4 regions of the Janthinobacterium aestuarii genome follow, and region 1 is predicted to be linked to each of the others. Evidence: predicted binding sites of a transcription regulator. Region 1 holds the regulator's gene; each other region holds the start of a gene.
What was found. Region 1 encodes sigma-54, which starts transcription at its own class of promoters, with help from an activator protein. Its sites were predicted from a motif close to TGGCANGNAANCTGCTTT; they were not measured.

Region 1 (3,511 bases):
CGAGCGGATCACGACGGCGTCCACCTGCGGATCGTCGCGCCAGGCCAGCAGGGCAGCGCTCAGGGCGCGCACCATCTCCAGCGACAGGGAATTCAAGGCTTTCGGACGGTCGAGCACGATATGGCCCGTGCGGTTGCGGATGGAGGTCTGGACGAAGTCGCTCATGGCAGGCGTGAAAAAAGTAAAAGTACAAACATTCTAGCGCCTGCGCGGGGAACATTGCGTTCAAAAGGTCCAGGCGCAAAAAAGGGCGCAATGTGCGCCCTTAGTTGATCACAACTGCTGGAAGCGGGTGGCCTTAAACGGCGACGACGGCGTCTTCCTCGGAGTTGTCTGGCAGATGCTTGATCGCCTCTTTACCGTGCCCTTGCACTTTGGTTTTGTATTTCATCACTTGCCTATCGAGCTTGTCGATCAGGGCATCGATCGCGGCATACAGGTCTTGTGCCAGGCTTTCCACGTAGACGGTTTTGCCACTTAAACGCAGGTTGACTTCGGCCTTTTGACGTTTTTCTTTCTCTTTGAGGTTATCCACGGTCAGAATCACGGCGATATCGATAACTTGATCGAAATGACGTTTCACGCGTTCCAGCTTCGTTTGTACGTATTCACGGATGGCTGGTGTCACTTCGAGATGATGTCCGCTGATGGTGAGATTCATACACACTCCTAAAGATGATCGGGTTCGTGCGGTCCATCCTATCCGGCCCGCAGAGGAACCGAAAAAAACTTACAAACACTTACGCAGGCTCACTGGCGGAATTTTCAACGCTTCCCGGTATTTGGCAACAGTACGTCGCGCAATCACCATGCCTTGTTCCCCCAGCATGTCCGCAATCTTACTGTCGGATAAAGGATTTTTAGGGTCTTCTGCTCCTGTCAGTTGCACGATCAATGCCCGTATCGCCGTCGATGACGCTTCGCCCCCCGCTTCGGTGGCGACGTGGCTACCAAAGAAATATTTCAACTCGAACATGCCGTGCGGGGTCAGCATGTACTTTTGAGTTGTTACCCGCGAGATAGTACTCTCGTGTAAACCCAGTGTATCAGCTATTTCACGGAGCACAAGGGGGCGCATGGCAACGGCCCCGTGCGAGAAAAAGTTCTTTTGTCTTTCTACTATTGCCTGTGCCACGCGCAGGATCGTGTCGAAACGCTGGCGCATATTCTTGATCAGCCACTTGGCTTCCTGCAACTGTGCGCCCATGGCGCCCTCGCCCTTGCCCTGCTTGAGCAGGTTGGCGTACATGGCGTTGACGCGCAGGCGCGGCATGACGTCGTTGTTCAGGGTCACTTGCCAGCCATTGCGCGCGCGCTTGACGACGACGTCGGGCACCACGTAATCGGACACGTCCGAGGCGAATACGGCGCCCGGATGCGGATTGCACTGGCGAATCACCGTCTGTGCTTCGCGCAAGTCTTCATCGTCGCAATCGAGGGCTTTTTTCAGCTTGTTGAAATCGCGCTGGGCAAACCAGGCCAGGTGCTTTTCCACGATGACGAGCGCCATGCGCCGCGTCACCATGGCGATGTGCGGCAAGCGCTTGATCTGCAGCGCCAGGCATTCGGATGCATTGCGCGCGCCCACGCCGGGTGGATCGAAACTTTGCAGCAGCGACAAGGCCGTGCGCATCTCGTCGGCGTCGATTTCCAGCTCTTCCGGCAGGCGCGCCAGGATGTCGTCGAGCGACTCTTCCAGGTAGCCATTGTCGTCGAGCGCGTCGATGATCAGCTCGACCAGCGCACGGTCGCGCAACTCAAGCACCGTCACGCGCATCTGCTCCATCAGGTGTTCGCGCAGGGTGCAGTGATGGGCCTCGAGTTGCGGGCGGGAATCTTCGTCGTCGGGCGCCTTGCCCCGGCTCGCCTCGCTCCAGTCGCTGTCGCCGCCATCCGCCGCGGCCGGGCCTTCGCCCGCCTCGCCGTCAAAGGTTTCCGCTTCGGCCGGCGCCGCGGGTGCCTCCTGGCCTGGCGGCTGGGGCGGCGCTTCGGCCGGCGCGGCCGTGGAGCTCAAGGCCCCGTCGGACAGCAGGCGCAGCGAACGGTCGAGCGGATCGTCGAGGCGCTCGAGCAGGGGATTGTCCGTCAGCAGTTGCTCGAGTTCCTGGTGCAATTCCAGCGTAGACAATTGCAACAGGCGTATCGATTGCTGCAACTGCGGCGTCAGTGCCAGGTGCTGCGAAGTGCGCAGCTGCAATGATTGTTTCATTGGCTTACATGCGGAAGTGTTCGCCCAGATAGACCCGGCGTACCGACTCGTTCGCGATGATGTCGTCGGGGCGTCCCGACGCCAGTACCGAGCCCTGGTTGATGATGTAGGCACGGTCGCAAATACCCAGCGTCTCGCGCACATTATGATCGGTGATCAGCACGCCGATATTGCGCTCCTTCAAGAAGCGCACGATGCGCTGGATCTCGATCACGGCGATCGGATCGACGCCGGCGAACGGCTCGTCGAGCAGCACGAAACGGGGATCGGTGGCCAGCGCGCGGGCGATTTCCACGCGGCGGCGCTCGCCGCCCGACAGGGACAAGGCCTGGTTCTCGCGCAGCTTTTCAATCTGCAAATCGGCCAGCAGCTTATCCAGGCGCTCCTCGATCTCGGCCTTCTTCAAAGGACGGCCTTCGACGGTCTGGATTTCCAGCACGGCGCGGATATTGTCTTCCACCGTCAGCTTGCGGAAGACGGACGCTTCCTGCGGCAGATAGGACAAGCCCATCTGCGCGCGGCGGTGGATCGGCAGGCTGGAAATGTCCACGCCGCTGATATCGATGCTGCCGCCGTCCGACGGCACCAGGCCGACGATCATGTAGAACGAGGTGGTCTTGCCGGCGCCGTTCGGGCCCAGCAAACCCACCACTTCGCCGCATTCGACTTGCAGCGAGACATCATGCACGACTTGCCGCTTGCCATAGGTTTTTTGCAGACCGCGAACGATCAGGGTGCTGCCGCAACGAGTATTGTCCATTATTTCTTTCCTGGCGCAGGCGTTGCCGGCGCTTTCTCCGCTTCAGGCGCCTTAGTCTTCGGCTGGATCACCATGCGCACGCTGCCGCCATCGGAAGTGCTGGTGCCGCTGTCGGAATTTTCCATCTTGAATACTTCCTTGCGGCTGTCATACGAGATGAAGGCGCCATTGGCCACGTCCGTCACTTTCGTGCCTTCCAGGCGCGTCAGCTTGGCCTTGGAAAACAGTTTCACCACTTCCGTCTTGTTGTCGTATTCCACGCGCTCCGCTTCGCCTTCGACCCACAGGTCGCCCGCGCCATCGCGTTTCTGGCGGAACGTGGCCAGCTTGCCGGGATCGGCCCAGAAGGTGATGAACTGGTAGCCTTGCGGGTCTTCCGTGATCAATGCCCGGCCCGCCTTCATGGTCAGGGTGCCCTTGACCAGCACGACGTCGCCCGTCAGGGTACGCACCTGCTTGACGTCATCGACGTGGCCGCTACGTGCCGTGATGACGGCTTCCTTCTCGGAATCGGCTTTCTCGGCATGCGCCACGCCCATGAT
Region 2 (3,511 bases), 2.6 Mb from region 1:
GCCGCATGACACTCAGCAGTTGGAGCTTGATTTGTATCCGCTCGGCAACATTTATGCGCATTTTTGTTGTTTAATTGGCGTGCCTCTGGCGAGGCCCGCACCTTCCATTTCCGATTGGAAATAAACATCGCGCGCGCCTGCCCGCCGCCACCCATGGCGCGGCGCCACGGTCCGAGAACCGTTCAATGCATTTTCACGGGCGGTGGTGGCGGCGTTGGTTCCTCGACCGGCACGGGGTCGATGTGCGGCGGCGGTTCCGGCGGCGGCTTGAGGGGATCGCCTTCGGGCGGTGGCGGCATATCGGGTTCGGGCGTGCTGTGCGCACGCAGCGGGGCAAAGCGGAATTGTGGCTGCATGGTGGCCTCCTTTGCTCCACTGTAGCCGATACGGCCAAATCCTGGCGCCCGCCATTGGCCCGCTGCAGGGGAACTAAACGGCGTGGCGCCACTCCAACTTCGCAGGCATCCCTTCCAGCACGAGTGCAAGCGACCCCTATGGCGCGCAAGAAAATCCTCTTTATGGCCGAGGCAGTGACCCTGGCCCATGTTGGCCGTCCCCTGAGCCTGGCCCAGGAGCTGGACGAGGCAAAATACGCGGTGCATTTTGCCTGCGCCGATGGGTATGACTTTTGTTTCAAGCAAGCCCCCTTCCGCCGCTGGCGCATCGACAGTATTTCATCGCTGCAATTTCTGCAGGCGCTGGCGCACGGCAAGCCCGTGTATACGGAAAGCACCTTGCACGCGTATGTGGAAGACGACTTGCGCCTGCTCAATGCCGTCCAGCCCGACCTCGTGATCGGCGACTTCCGCCTGTCGCTGTCGGTCAGCGCGCGCCTGCAGCGCATTCCCTACATTACCGTCAGCAACGCCTACTGGAGTCCCTGGGTGCGCCAGCACTACACGGTGCCCAACCTGCCCCTGACGGGCGTGCTGCCCATCTGGCTGGCCGATCCCCTGTTCCGCCTGATCCGCCCGCTGGCCTTCGCCTCGCACGCCGTGCCCCTGAACCGCGTGCGCCGCCGCCATGGCTTGCCATCGCTGGGCAGCGACCTGCGGCGCATCTATACGGATGCCGACCGCACCTTGTACGCGGATATTCCGCAACTGTTCCCGCCGCACGGCATGCCGTCCACGCACGACTACCTGGGTCCCATCATCTGGGCGCCGCCGCTCGACTTGCCGGACTGGTGGCAGCGCCCGGAACTGAGCAGCGGACGGCCCATCATCTATGTCACCCTGGGCAGTTCAGGCCAGGGGCAATTGCTGCCGCGCGTGCTGCGCGCGCTGGCGCCCCTGCCCGTCACCGTATTGGCGGCCACGGCCGGCACCATCCGCGTCGATGCCGTGCCGCCAAATGCCTATGTCGCGCCTTTTTTACCAGGTGACGCGGCCGCCCGGCGCGCCAGCCTGGTGATCTGCAACGGCGGCAGCCCCACCAGCCAGCAAGCGCTGACGGCAGGCGTGCCTGTCATCGGCATCGCCAACAACCTCGACCAATTTCTCAACATGCACGGCATCGTGGGCGCCGGCGCCGGCCTGCTGCTGCGCGCCGACCGCTTCCAGGAAACCGCTCTGCGCCATGCCGCCACGCGCATGCTCGACGATGGCCGGGCCAAGCTGGCGGCGCGCCAGCTGGCCACGGCCATGCGCGACTATGTGCCCGCGCATCGCTTGCTGCCCCATATGCACGCCCTGCTGGGCTCGTTGCCACAAGGCGGACAACCTTGAAAGGCTGGCGTCGGTTTTTCTTACAGCGCATCGGGCAAAGCTTGCAACGCGTCAACAAAAGCACGCCAAGTCATTGATTTCAAAAGAACCTCATGCGTTGGCATGGAAGTCGCTAGGTACTGGCCATGAGCACCTGCCGACAGGTCTCAGGCAAGACTTCCAGACTCACTCAACCATGAGGTGAATACAATGAAACTCTCGAAACTGAAACTGCTCCCGGCCGCAGCGGCATTGGCCATGCTGTGCGCCGCCGGTAGCGCACAGGCGGGCGCCTACGGCTATTCGTACAACAACATCTTCGGCCTGGTGATCGCCGTGCCGACGGGCCAGATCACGGTGGCCAACAGCACCACGATCTCGCGCAGCACGGCCACCCTGAATGGCGTGAGCGTCATCAATGGCGGCGCCGGTTCGCTCGATGCCCCACGCGCCAACGTCGGCCCCGTCATCAAGGGCGAAAACGACTTCACGCAACAAGGCCCGGCAGGCAACTATTCACGCGGCGATGCGCAAATCGTCAGCACGCAGTTCCCTTCGTTCCCGCCAGGCTCCACCTCCACCCAGGCCGTCAACGTGGCCGAAGCCCACCTTGACGGGCCTGCCGGCACGGCCGATGCGTCCGGGCGCAACGGCTCGACCACGGGTTTCTCGGTCGATTTCGTCGTCGGCTCGCCCACGGCAACCCTGAGCTTCGACTTCCTGGCGTCGCCCTTCATGCAGGTCTTCCTGCAAAGCACGGTCGGGCAGCTGTCCACAGCCACGGCCAACCTGGTCGTCACCTTCACCATCACGGACGCGGCCGGCGCGACGGTATTCAACTGGACGCCGGACGGCGTGATCGGCTCGGGCATCTTCGGCGGCACGGAAAACGCCGATGGCGCCAACCTGAACACCAGCCTGGCGACCAATTTCCTCACGCGCGGCAATTTGTTCACCTACGACCCTTCCGGCTGCGGCACGCCCACGGGCACCGGTGTGGGTACAGCGTGCGGCAGCAACTTCAGCTCCGTCAGCAATGCTTTGACGGCCGGCAACTACACCTTGACCTTGAATGCGGTAGAAAGCGTGGACTTGGTGAAACAGGCGGCGACACCCGAACCGGGCACCTTGGCCTTGCTGGGCCTGGGCCTGGCCGGCCTGGGCTACGCCCGCCGCCGCAAAGTTGCCGCCTGAACCAGGCAACAGGGGGGATTCACAGGCGAGGGAGTCTCCTCGCCTTTTTTTTATGCGGCAAGCCTGTCGGTTTTCCTTACAACGCAGCCGACCAGGAGATGAGGATTTTCATGACTACATTTTTATGCACCCGACTTTCAACGGCCCTGCTGGCCTTGCTGTTGCTGGCCGGCAGCGGCACTGCCAGCGCCGCCGCCTACGGCTATTCCTACACCAGCGTCTTTGGCCTGGTCATCAGCAATCCCACCGGTTCCACCACCTTGATCAGCAATATCGACCTGTCGCGCACCACCGCCACGCTCAACGGCAGCAGCGTCATCAACGGTGGCAGCAATGAGATCGACGCGCCGCAAGCGACACGCGGCGCCGTCACCAAAGGGCAAAACGATTTTACCCAGCAAGGCATGGGCAACGCCGCGTATGCGCGCGGCGAGGCGCAAATCATCACTTCGCAAATTCCCCCGTTCCCGCCGGGCTCGACCAGTACGCATACGGTGAATGCGGCGGAAACCTTCCTGACGGGCGGCGGCAGCGCCGACGCCTCGGGACGCAACGGTTCCAGCACGGCCCTGGCCATCAATTTCATCGTCGGCCAGCCGGGCGCAACCCTG
Region 3 (3,511 bases), 210 kb from region 1:
GAGAAACAGCACGCCGCAGTGGGCCAGCGAGATTTCTCCCGGGCGCGGCACGTTGCCGCCGCCCACCAGGGCCACGCCGGATGCCGTCTGGTGCGGGGCACGGTAGGGGCGCCGTTTCCAGTGTTCCACCTTGAAGAGGCCGCCCAGCGAATGCACGGCGGCCGATTCCAGCGCCTCTTCGTCGCTCATGGGCGGCAGCACGCCGGGGAAGCGGCTGGCCAGCATGGTCTTGCCCGCGCCCGGCGGCCCCACCATCAGGACGTTATGGCCACCCGCGGCCGCCACTTCCAGTGCGCGGCGCGCCTGCTGCTGTCCTTGCACGTCGGCAAAGTCCGGATACGCAAAATCGGGTACGGCCAGCATGGGCTGGTGGCGTTGCAGGACGGTCCGGCTGGCGTGCGCGGCAAAATGCGCGCAGACCTCGAGCAGGCTGTGGGCAGGATAGATGCAGGCATCGCTGACGAGAGCCGCTTCGTCTGCGTTCGCCTGCGGCAGGATGAAGGCGCGTGGCGCGCCCGGCTGGCTGCGCTGCATGGCAAAGGTCATTGCCAGCGCGCCGCGGATAGGGCGCAACTGGCCCGACAGCGACAGTTCGCCCGCGAATTCGTAGTGGTGTAATTGGTCGCCCGGCAACTGGCCGGACGCGGCCAGGATGCCCAGCGCGATGGGCAGGTCGAAGCGCCCCGATTCCTTGGGCAAGTCCGCCGGCGCCAGATTGGCCGTGATGCGCCGCGCCGGCATTTCAAAGCCGCAGTTTTGCAGCGCGGCACGGACGCGGTCGCGCGATTCCTTCACTTCCGTATCCGGCAGGCCGACAATCGTAAACGAAGGCAAGCCATTGGCAAGGTGGACTTCAACACTTACCTCGGGCGCTTCCATGCCGGCCAGGGCGCGGCTTTTCAGGACGGCCAGACTCATCAGACTCCCCTGTGGCGCGGGCGCGGGCAGGATCAGTCTAGCGCGTGAAACGCCGTCAAGCTTGAGCTATGCCAGCAAGGCCGTCAATAACGGAGCCTTGCTGGCCGCACTTTACGCCTTGGTGTCGTTCAGGCGCGTTTCCAGCTCGATCAGGCGCAGTTCCAGTGCGTCCAGCTTGGCGCGGGTCTTGGCCAGCACTTGCGCCTGGATATCGAATTCCTCGCGCGTGACGAGGTCGAGGCGGGCGAAGCCCTGGGTCATCATCGATTTCACGTTTTTCTCGATATCCTTGGCAGGCGAGTTTTCGATGGCTTGATGGATCTTGCCTTGCAAGTCGTTAAAGAAGGTATTCATGTCCATGGTCAGTCCTTTTATGGTGCGGCCTGTGCATCGCACCATTGCGGTGCACAGCGGCGTTAATCTGGTGCGAAACTGGGCAAATTCACAATGCTTCAGCAGCCCGTACCCGCATGCCCAGAGGCTTGCAGGGTATGTATGGCCGGAAACGCACCTGTCAAGGTGGCAAGAGAGCTGGCACGTATTCTGCTAAAGAAGGTATGAACGCTTTGTGATCTCCAGCCAAGATTTTAAACCTCAACCGCTTTAAAAGTTCAATAAAAGGGAATCGCCATGAAGAATCTGTCCAAGAACATGACTTTAGCTGCAGCGTTGACGCTGGCCATGGCCGCCTTGTGCGGTAGCGCCATGGCCCAGGATGCAGTGGCGGCGCCTGCTGCAGCCGAAGCCGTACCTGATAACGTGGTGAGCTACAACGTGGCGCTGACCAGCGACTACCGTTACCGCGGCATCTCGCAAAGCCGCTTGAAACCGGCCATCAGCGGCGGTGCCGACTATACCCACAACCCGACGGGTTTGTACGTCGGCACCTGGCTGTCGAGCATCAAATGGATCAAGGACGGCGGCGGCGATACCAACCTGGAATGGGACATCTACGGCGGCAAACGGGGCGAGATCAGCAAGGATTTTACCTATGACGTAGGCGGCCTGTACTACTTCTATCCCTCGAATGGGCTGAGCACCAATGCCAACACCTTCGAGCTGTATGGCCAGCTCGGCTATGGCCCGGCCTACATCAAGTACTCGCACTCGACCACCAATCTGTTCGGCGTGGCCGACAGCAAGAACAGCGGCTACCTCGACGTGGGCGCGAATATCGATGTGCACGAAGGCTATCTGCTGAACCTGCATGTGGGCCGCCAGAAAGTCGAGCACAACGATTCCCTCAGCTACACCGATTACAAACTGGGCGTCACCAAGGATTTTGGCATGGCAACAGTCGCCCTGGCCTATGTCAAAGCCAACATCACGTCGCTGGCACCGAATGGCAAGAATCTGGCGAAATCCGGTCTCGTGCTGACCGTATCCAAAACCTTTTAAGCGAGACTGCCATGAAAATGATTACTGCAATCATTAAACCGTTCAAACTGGACGAAGTACGCGAAGCCTTGTCGGCTATCAATGTGCAAGGCATTACCGTTACCGAAGTCAAAGGTTTCGGCCGCCAGAAAGGTCACACGGAACTCTACCGTGGAGCCGAGTATGTCGTCGACTTCTTGCCAAAAACCAAAATCGAAGCGGCCGTCGATGACGCCATTGTCGACCAGGCCATCGAAGCGATCGAAGGTGCCGCGCGTACCGGTAAAATCGGCGATGGCAAGATTTTCGTCTACAACCTGGAACAAGTCATCCGCATCCGTACCGGTGAAACCGGCAACGAAGCGCTCTAAGGGGAATATTGATGCGTAAAAATATAACAAAATTGCTAGCTGGGTTTGCCTGTCTGTGTGCGTTTGGCGTCGCCGCGCCGAGCTTTGCCGATGCCCCCGCCAAGACGGAGGCGGCCACGACTTCGGCCGTCGCCGCTCCCGCCGTCACGCCGGTGCCTGACGCAGCAGCTCCGGCCGCCGCTCCGGCCCCGGCCGCCGCCGCGCCAGCCGCCGCGCCCGTTGCCAACAAGGGCGATACCAGCTTCATGATGATCAGCACCCTGCTGGTGATCCTGATGACCATCCCCGGCCTGGCCCTGTTCTACGGCGGCCTGGTGCGCTCGAAGAACATGCTGTCGGTGCTGATGCAAGTGTTCATGGTGTTCGCGCTGGTCATCGTGCTGTGGTGTATCTACGGCTACTCGATCGCCTTCACGGAAAAAACCGCCTTCTTCGGTGGCTTCGACCGCCTGTTCCTGAACGGTATCTGGGATCCGGCCAAGGGCACGTTTGCCGCCGCCGCCACCTTCAGCAAGGGCGTCGTCATTCCCGAGTTCGTCTTTGTCGCCTTCCAGGGCACGTTTGCCGCCATCACCTGCGCGCTGATCGTCGGCGCCTTTGCCGAGCGCGCCAAGTTTTCCGCCGTGCTGGCCTTCGTCGTGCTGTGGTTCACGTTCGCCTACCTGCCAGCGGCCCACATGGTGTGGTTCTGGACCGGTCCTGACCTGATCACCAACGCCGCCACTTCGGCCAGCGAAGCCCTGAAGGCTGGCTGGATCTGGCAAAAAGGCGCGCTGGACTTCGCCGGCGGCACCGTGGTGCACATCAACGCCGCCGTTGCCGGCCTGGTGGGCGCGATCATGATC
Region 4 (3,511 bases), 290 kb from region 1:
GCCTATTATTTGAGCGGGCGCGATGCGCAAGCGTTGACTGCGCTGGAACAGGCCTGTCTGCTCGACCCGCTCAATGCGCTGACCTGGCGGCATCTGGCGCAGGTGCTCGAACGGCTGGGGCAGCACGAGCGCGCCGCCGTCATGCGGCACCAGGCGGCCAGCTTGCAGGAACACGATGTGCGGCGCGACATGGCCTTGTTGCGTGGCGAGGCGCCGCCGAAGCTTGTGCCCGAGCCTGTGCCGGATGCACCCGCCATGGCGCGCGTGGAGATCACGCAGAGCGATGGCATGGCCCGCCTGCGGCGCGTGCCGTCGGCCGTCGTGCGCAGCGTGCCCGCTGCCGCGTCGGTGTCTGTGGCGCTTGCACCGGCAGCCGGCGCGCCGCATCCGCGCCTGGAAATTGTCAACGGCAACGGCGTGCCTGGCTTGGCCGCCGCGCTGGCACGCAGCCTGGCTGGTGCGCCCGTGCAAGTGGTGCGCCTGGCCAATGAAACCAGCTTCCAGGTGGCGCGCACGCGCGTCGAATACCGGCCCGCGCAGGAACAGGCGGCGCGCCAGCTGGCCCGCCAGCTGGGCGCCCAAGTACAGACCCAGGCCGCCGACTGTCCCGCCAGCGAGCTGCGTCTGGTACTGGGGCGCGACCTCACCGATCCCGCCATGCTGCACCGCTATTATCTGCAGCAATTGAAACTGGCGCGCCGGGCGCTGGCACGGCTCGGTTAAAACATCGTTATCGGCATAAAAAAACGCGGCGCCTTTTACGGGCGCCGCGTGTTTTTCATGCCGCGAATTATTTCGGTTGGCGGCGGCGCGTAAAAGCCAGGGCTGCCAGTCCCGTACCAAGCAGGAACAGGGTGCCTGGCTCCGGTACTTGCAAAGGCTCGATGACGACGATGTCGGTACGCGTGGACTTGGAAAAGTTCAAGGTGTAGCTGCCGGCGGGCAGGGCGAAATTCGACGTCAGGGAAAACATCGCAAAACCATTCGCAAAGGCGCGCGAGGTGGCCGGGTCGTTGGTGCCTGCCGTCATGTTCAGGCTGAAGGGATCGAGGCTGCCGACCGTATGGTTGCCATTGACGTCGCTGCCATTGCTGGCGTCGCCATCGGGCGCGAACTGGAAGATCACGCCATCGGCATTCGCGTTCGACAGGCAGCCCACGGGACTGGACGTATTGCACGAGATATTGAAGATATCCATGATCGATACGCTCGACTTGTCACCCATGGTCGTCACGCTGGTGCGCAGATCGCGCCGTCCCATGAAGTTGAAGGTGATGAAGCCGGCGCTCGACAGGGTCAGATTGACGGAGCCGGTGAGCGTGTCGCCAGCCGTGGCCGTGGCGGCGCCGACCGTGTTGCGCTGTGCTTCCGCAACGGCGCGCACGGTGGAGCCGCCATTGAGCATGTTGCCGAATGCGTGCGCATCGCCGCGTGCGAACTCCAGAGTGGAACTGGGGCTGGGCGCGTAGTTATTTTGCGGCAAGCCGCCGCAACCGCTGCCTGAACACACTTGCAGCACATCGGCGTTGGCGGCCGGGCCTGTATTGACGGCGCGCGGATTGACGGCCACTCCGCCCTCGAAAAAGGCGCTGTCGCTGGCATTGCGATTGGCGCCGGCCAGCGACAGCGCGCCGGCGCTGGTGGTGATGCGGAAAGAGTTCAATTCGTTGACGGACAGGCCGTACGCGCCGGCCTGCGCCTGGCCGCTGGCCAGCAAGCTTGCCGCCGCCAGTGCGCCCAGCCAACCCAGGGTTTTGCTTCGTGTGTGATCGACGTTCATCGCAGCCTCTTATCGTAGTCAGTCTCGGAAAATCCGGGGGAGAAAGAATCCAGAATGACCTGCCTGGATTCATCTCGTAGACAGTGATAAGCAGCTTGCGTGCCACACAAAAAAAGCATATTGAATCAAGGGCTTGCGCAAAGCGGACTGAGCCGACGGAAGCAAAGTGTAAGAAAGGCCGACGCCGCTTTCAGGTGCCCCGGTGATAGCCGAGGTGGCCACCCGAGTTGCGCGCGCAGCCGCAACCGATGCGGGCCACTTCCTCGTCTTCCGTCAGTTTCCAGTTGGTAATCGTCGTGTGCTGCCAGTCGATGTCGCTTTTCTTGACAGGCTTTACCGTCAGGGTGCGTGCTTCCGCATCCGTGTACTCCATCAATTCCTCGTCATCGGCGATGTCGAAATGGCGGTGGATCAGGGAAATGCCAAAACGGTCGAGGGCGCCGTAGCGTTGCAGCACGTCGCGCAGTTCGCGAAAGCAGGCGAGGTCATCGGGCAGCAGCGGATTGACGGCGGAAATATCGGCGACGGGCTGCCATTGCATGGCGTGGATGTTCAGGCTGTGCATGATAGGCTCCTGTGCCCCGTGATGGTAGGACCAGGCTGCCAGAGGGGCACTGGCAACCTGTCGAAACGTCTATCGTGGCCGCAAAGCCGATGCGGCGTTTGCGCCAGATCAAAGGTGCGGCACATCGCCTCGCGCCGATAATTGCCCGGTAAAATAGGCCATGGCAAACAAAACCCCCACCTTCCCCGGCGCACGCACGGGCCGCGGCCAAGTCCTGGCCGTGCTGCTGTCGAACCGCGACCAGTCCGGCGCCGAACCGCTGCAAGGCCGCGTCTCGCTGGCCGCCATCGTGAAAGCGCTTAAACGCAAATACCACTGGCCGATCGAGACGCACAGCTTTCCCGCCAACACGCAGGACGGCCGCGCCAGCTGGGCGACCGTCTACAGCTTGCCGGAAAAGGTGATTGAGACCGCGCTGGACAGCGGCGGCCGGGAGTGGCTGGAAAGCCGGGGAGTACCTGGGCGGCGCTGAGCGCGCCGCCTGCCTTGCTCGATCCCTTTATTCGAGCCGGAAGCCGACCTTGAGCGTGACCTGGAAATGCGCCACCTTGCCATCGACGATATGGCCGCGCGACTCCGTCACTTCATACCAGTCCATATGCTTGACCGTCAGCGCCGCCTTGGCAATGGCATCGCGTATCGCCTGATCGCTGCTTTCGGTGGACGTTCCCACCAGTTCGATCAGCTTGTAAGTGTGTGCGGACATGATATTCCCCCAGATAGGCAAGCCAGACATCGGGAGCCTGCTTTGCGCAAGCACGTGCTCATCTTGCGCCTAAATGTGCTGATAGTCATTGCGCGGTGCAGCAATGCGCCGCGCATGCCGAGAGCTATCCTTTATCAAATATCGACATAGCGAGGCAGCAAGTCCTGATCGACCAGGCGAATTTCAATGGCGTTGGCGATCTTCACGTGCTCGGGATTTTCATCAGAAAAAGGCTCGTCGGTGACGCTGACGATGATGGTGCCGATCTGCTGGTCTTTACCTTGCTCGCCCGTCGCCATGACGGGTACCAAGGCACGGGCTTCTGGCACTTGCTGGGTCGTCAGTACACGCGGCAGGTACAACATCCAGCCAACACCTGGGCGATCCTTGAAGACTTGTTTTCTAAAATACTGATTACGTGCAACCGTAATCAATACCGGCCGTAGGGAATCCGCGATAA

Region 2: OPV09_RS20425 (EDSAP-1 family PEP-CTERM protein) is a predicted target of sigma-54. The motif match lies at 1,826-1,843, and genes of this name have one in related genera.
Region 3: OPV09_RS04845 (TorF family putative porin) is a predicted target of sigma-54. The motif match lies at 1,451-1,468, and genes of this name have one in related genera.
Region 4: OPV09_RS02550 (PEP-CTERM sorting domain-containing protein) is a predicted target of sigma-54. The motif match lies at 1,868-1,885, and genes of this name have one in related genera.

Annotation. Positions count from the first base shown of each region.
Region 1 is NZ_CP142523.1:866,379-869,889, reverse strand. Features, by position in the region: gene OPV09_RS03900 (enoyl-CoA hydratase/isomerase family protein) at 1-165, opposite strand, end outside; gene hpf (ribosome hibernation-promoting factor, HPF/YfiA family) at 299-661, opposite strand; gene OPV09_RS03890 (RNA polymerase factor sigma-54) at 731-2,209, opposite strand; gene lptB (LPS export ABC transporter ATP-binding protein) at 2,214-2,969, opposite strand; gene lptA (lipopolysaccharide transport periplasmic protein LptA) at 2,969-3,511, opposite strand, start outside.
Region 2 is NZ_CP142523.1:4,543,030-4,546,540, forward strand. Features, by position in the region: gene OPV09_RS20415 (hypothetical protein) at 183-356, opposite strand; gene OPV09_RS20420 (glycosyltransferase) at 495-1,727, shown strand; gene OPV09_RS20425 (EDSAP-1 family PEP-CTERM protein) at 1,917-2,900, shown strand; gene OPV09_RS20430 (EDSAP-1 family PEP-CTERM protein) at 3,011-3,511, shown strand, end outside.
Region 3 is NZ_CP142523.1:1,072,894-1,076,404, forward strand. Features, by position in the region: gene OPV09_RS04835 (YifB family Mg chelatase-like AAA ATPase) at 1-918, opposite strand, end outside; gene OPV09_RS04840 (accessory factor UbiK family protein) at 1,030-1,278, opposite strand; gene OPV09_RS04845 (TorF family putative porin) at 1,549-2,316, shown strand; gene OPV09_RS04850 (P-II family nitrogen regulator) at 2,328-2,666, shown strand; gene OPV09_RS04855 (ammonium transporter) at 2,678-3,511, shown strand, end outside.
Region 4 is NZ_CP142523.1:573,292-576,802, forward strand. Features, by position in the region: gene OPV09_RS02545 (tetratricopeptide repeat protein) at 1-723, shown strand, start outside; gene OPV09_RS02550 (PEP-CTERM sorting domain-containing protein) at 791-1,780, opposite strand; gene OPV09_RS02555 (hypothetical protein) at 1,971-2,345, opposite strand; gene OPV09_RS02560 (hypothetical protein) at 2,506-2,817, shown strand; gene OPV09_RS02565 (dodecin) at 2,845-3,051, opposite strand; gene OPV09_RS02570 (immunity 52 family protein) at 3,186-3,511, opposite strand, start outside.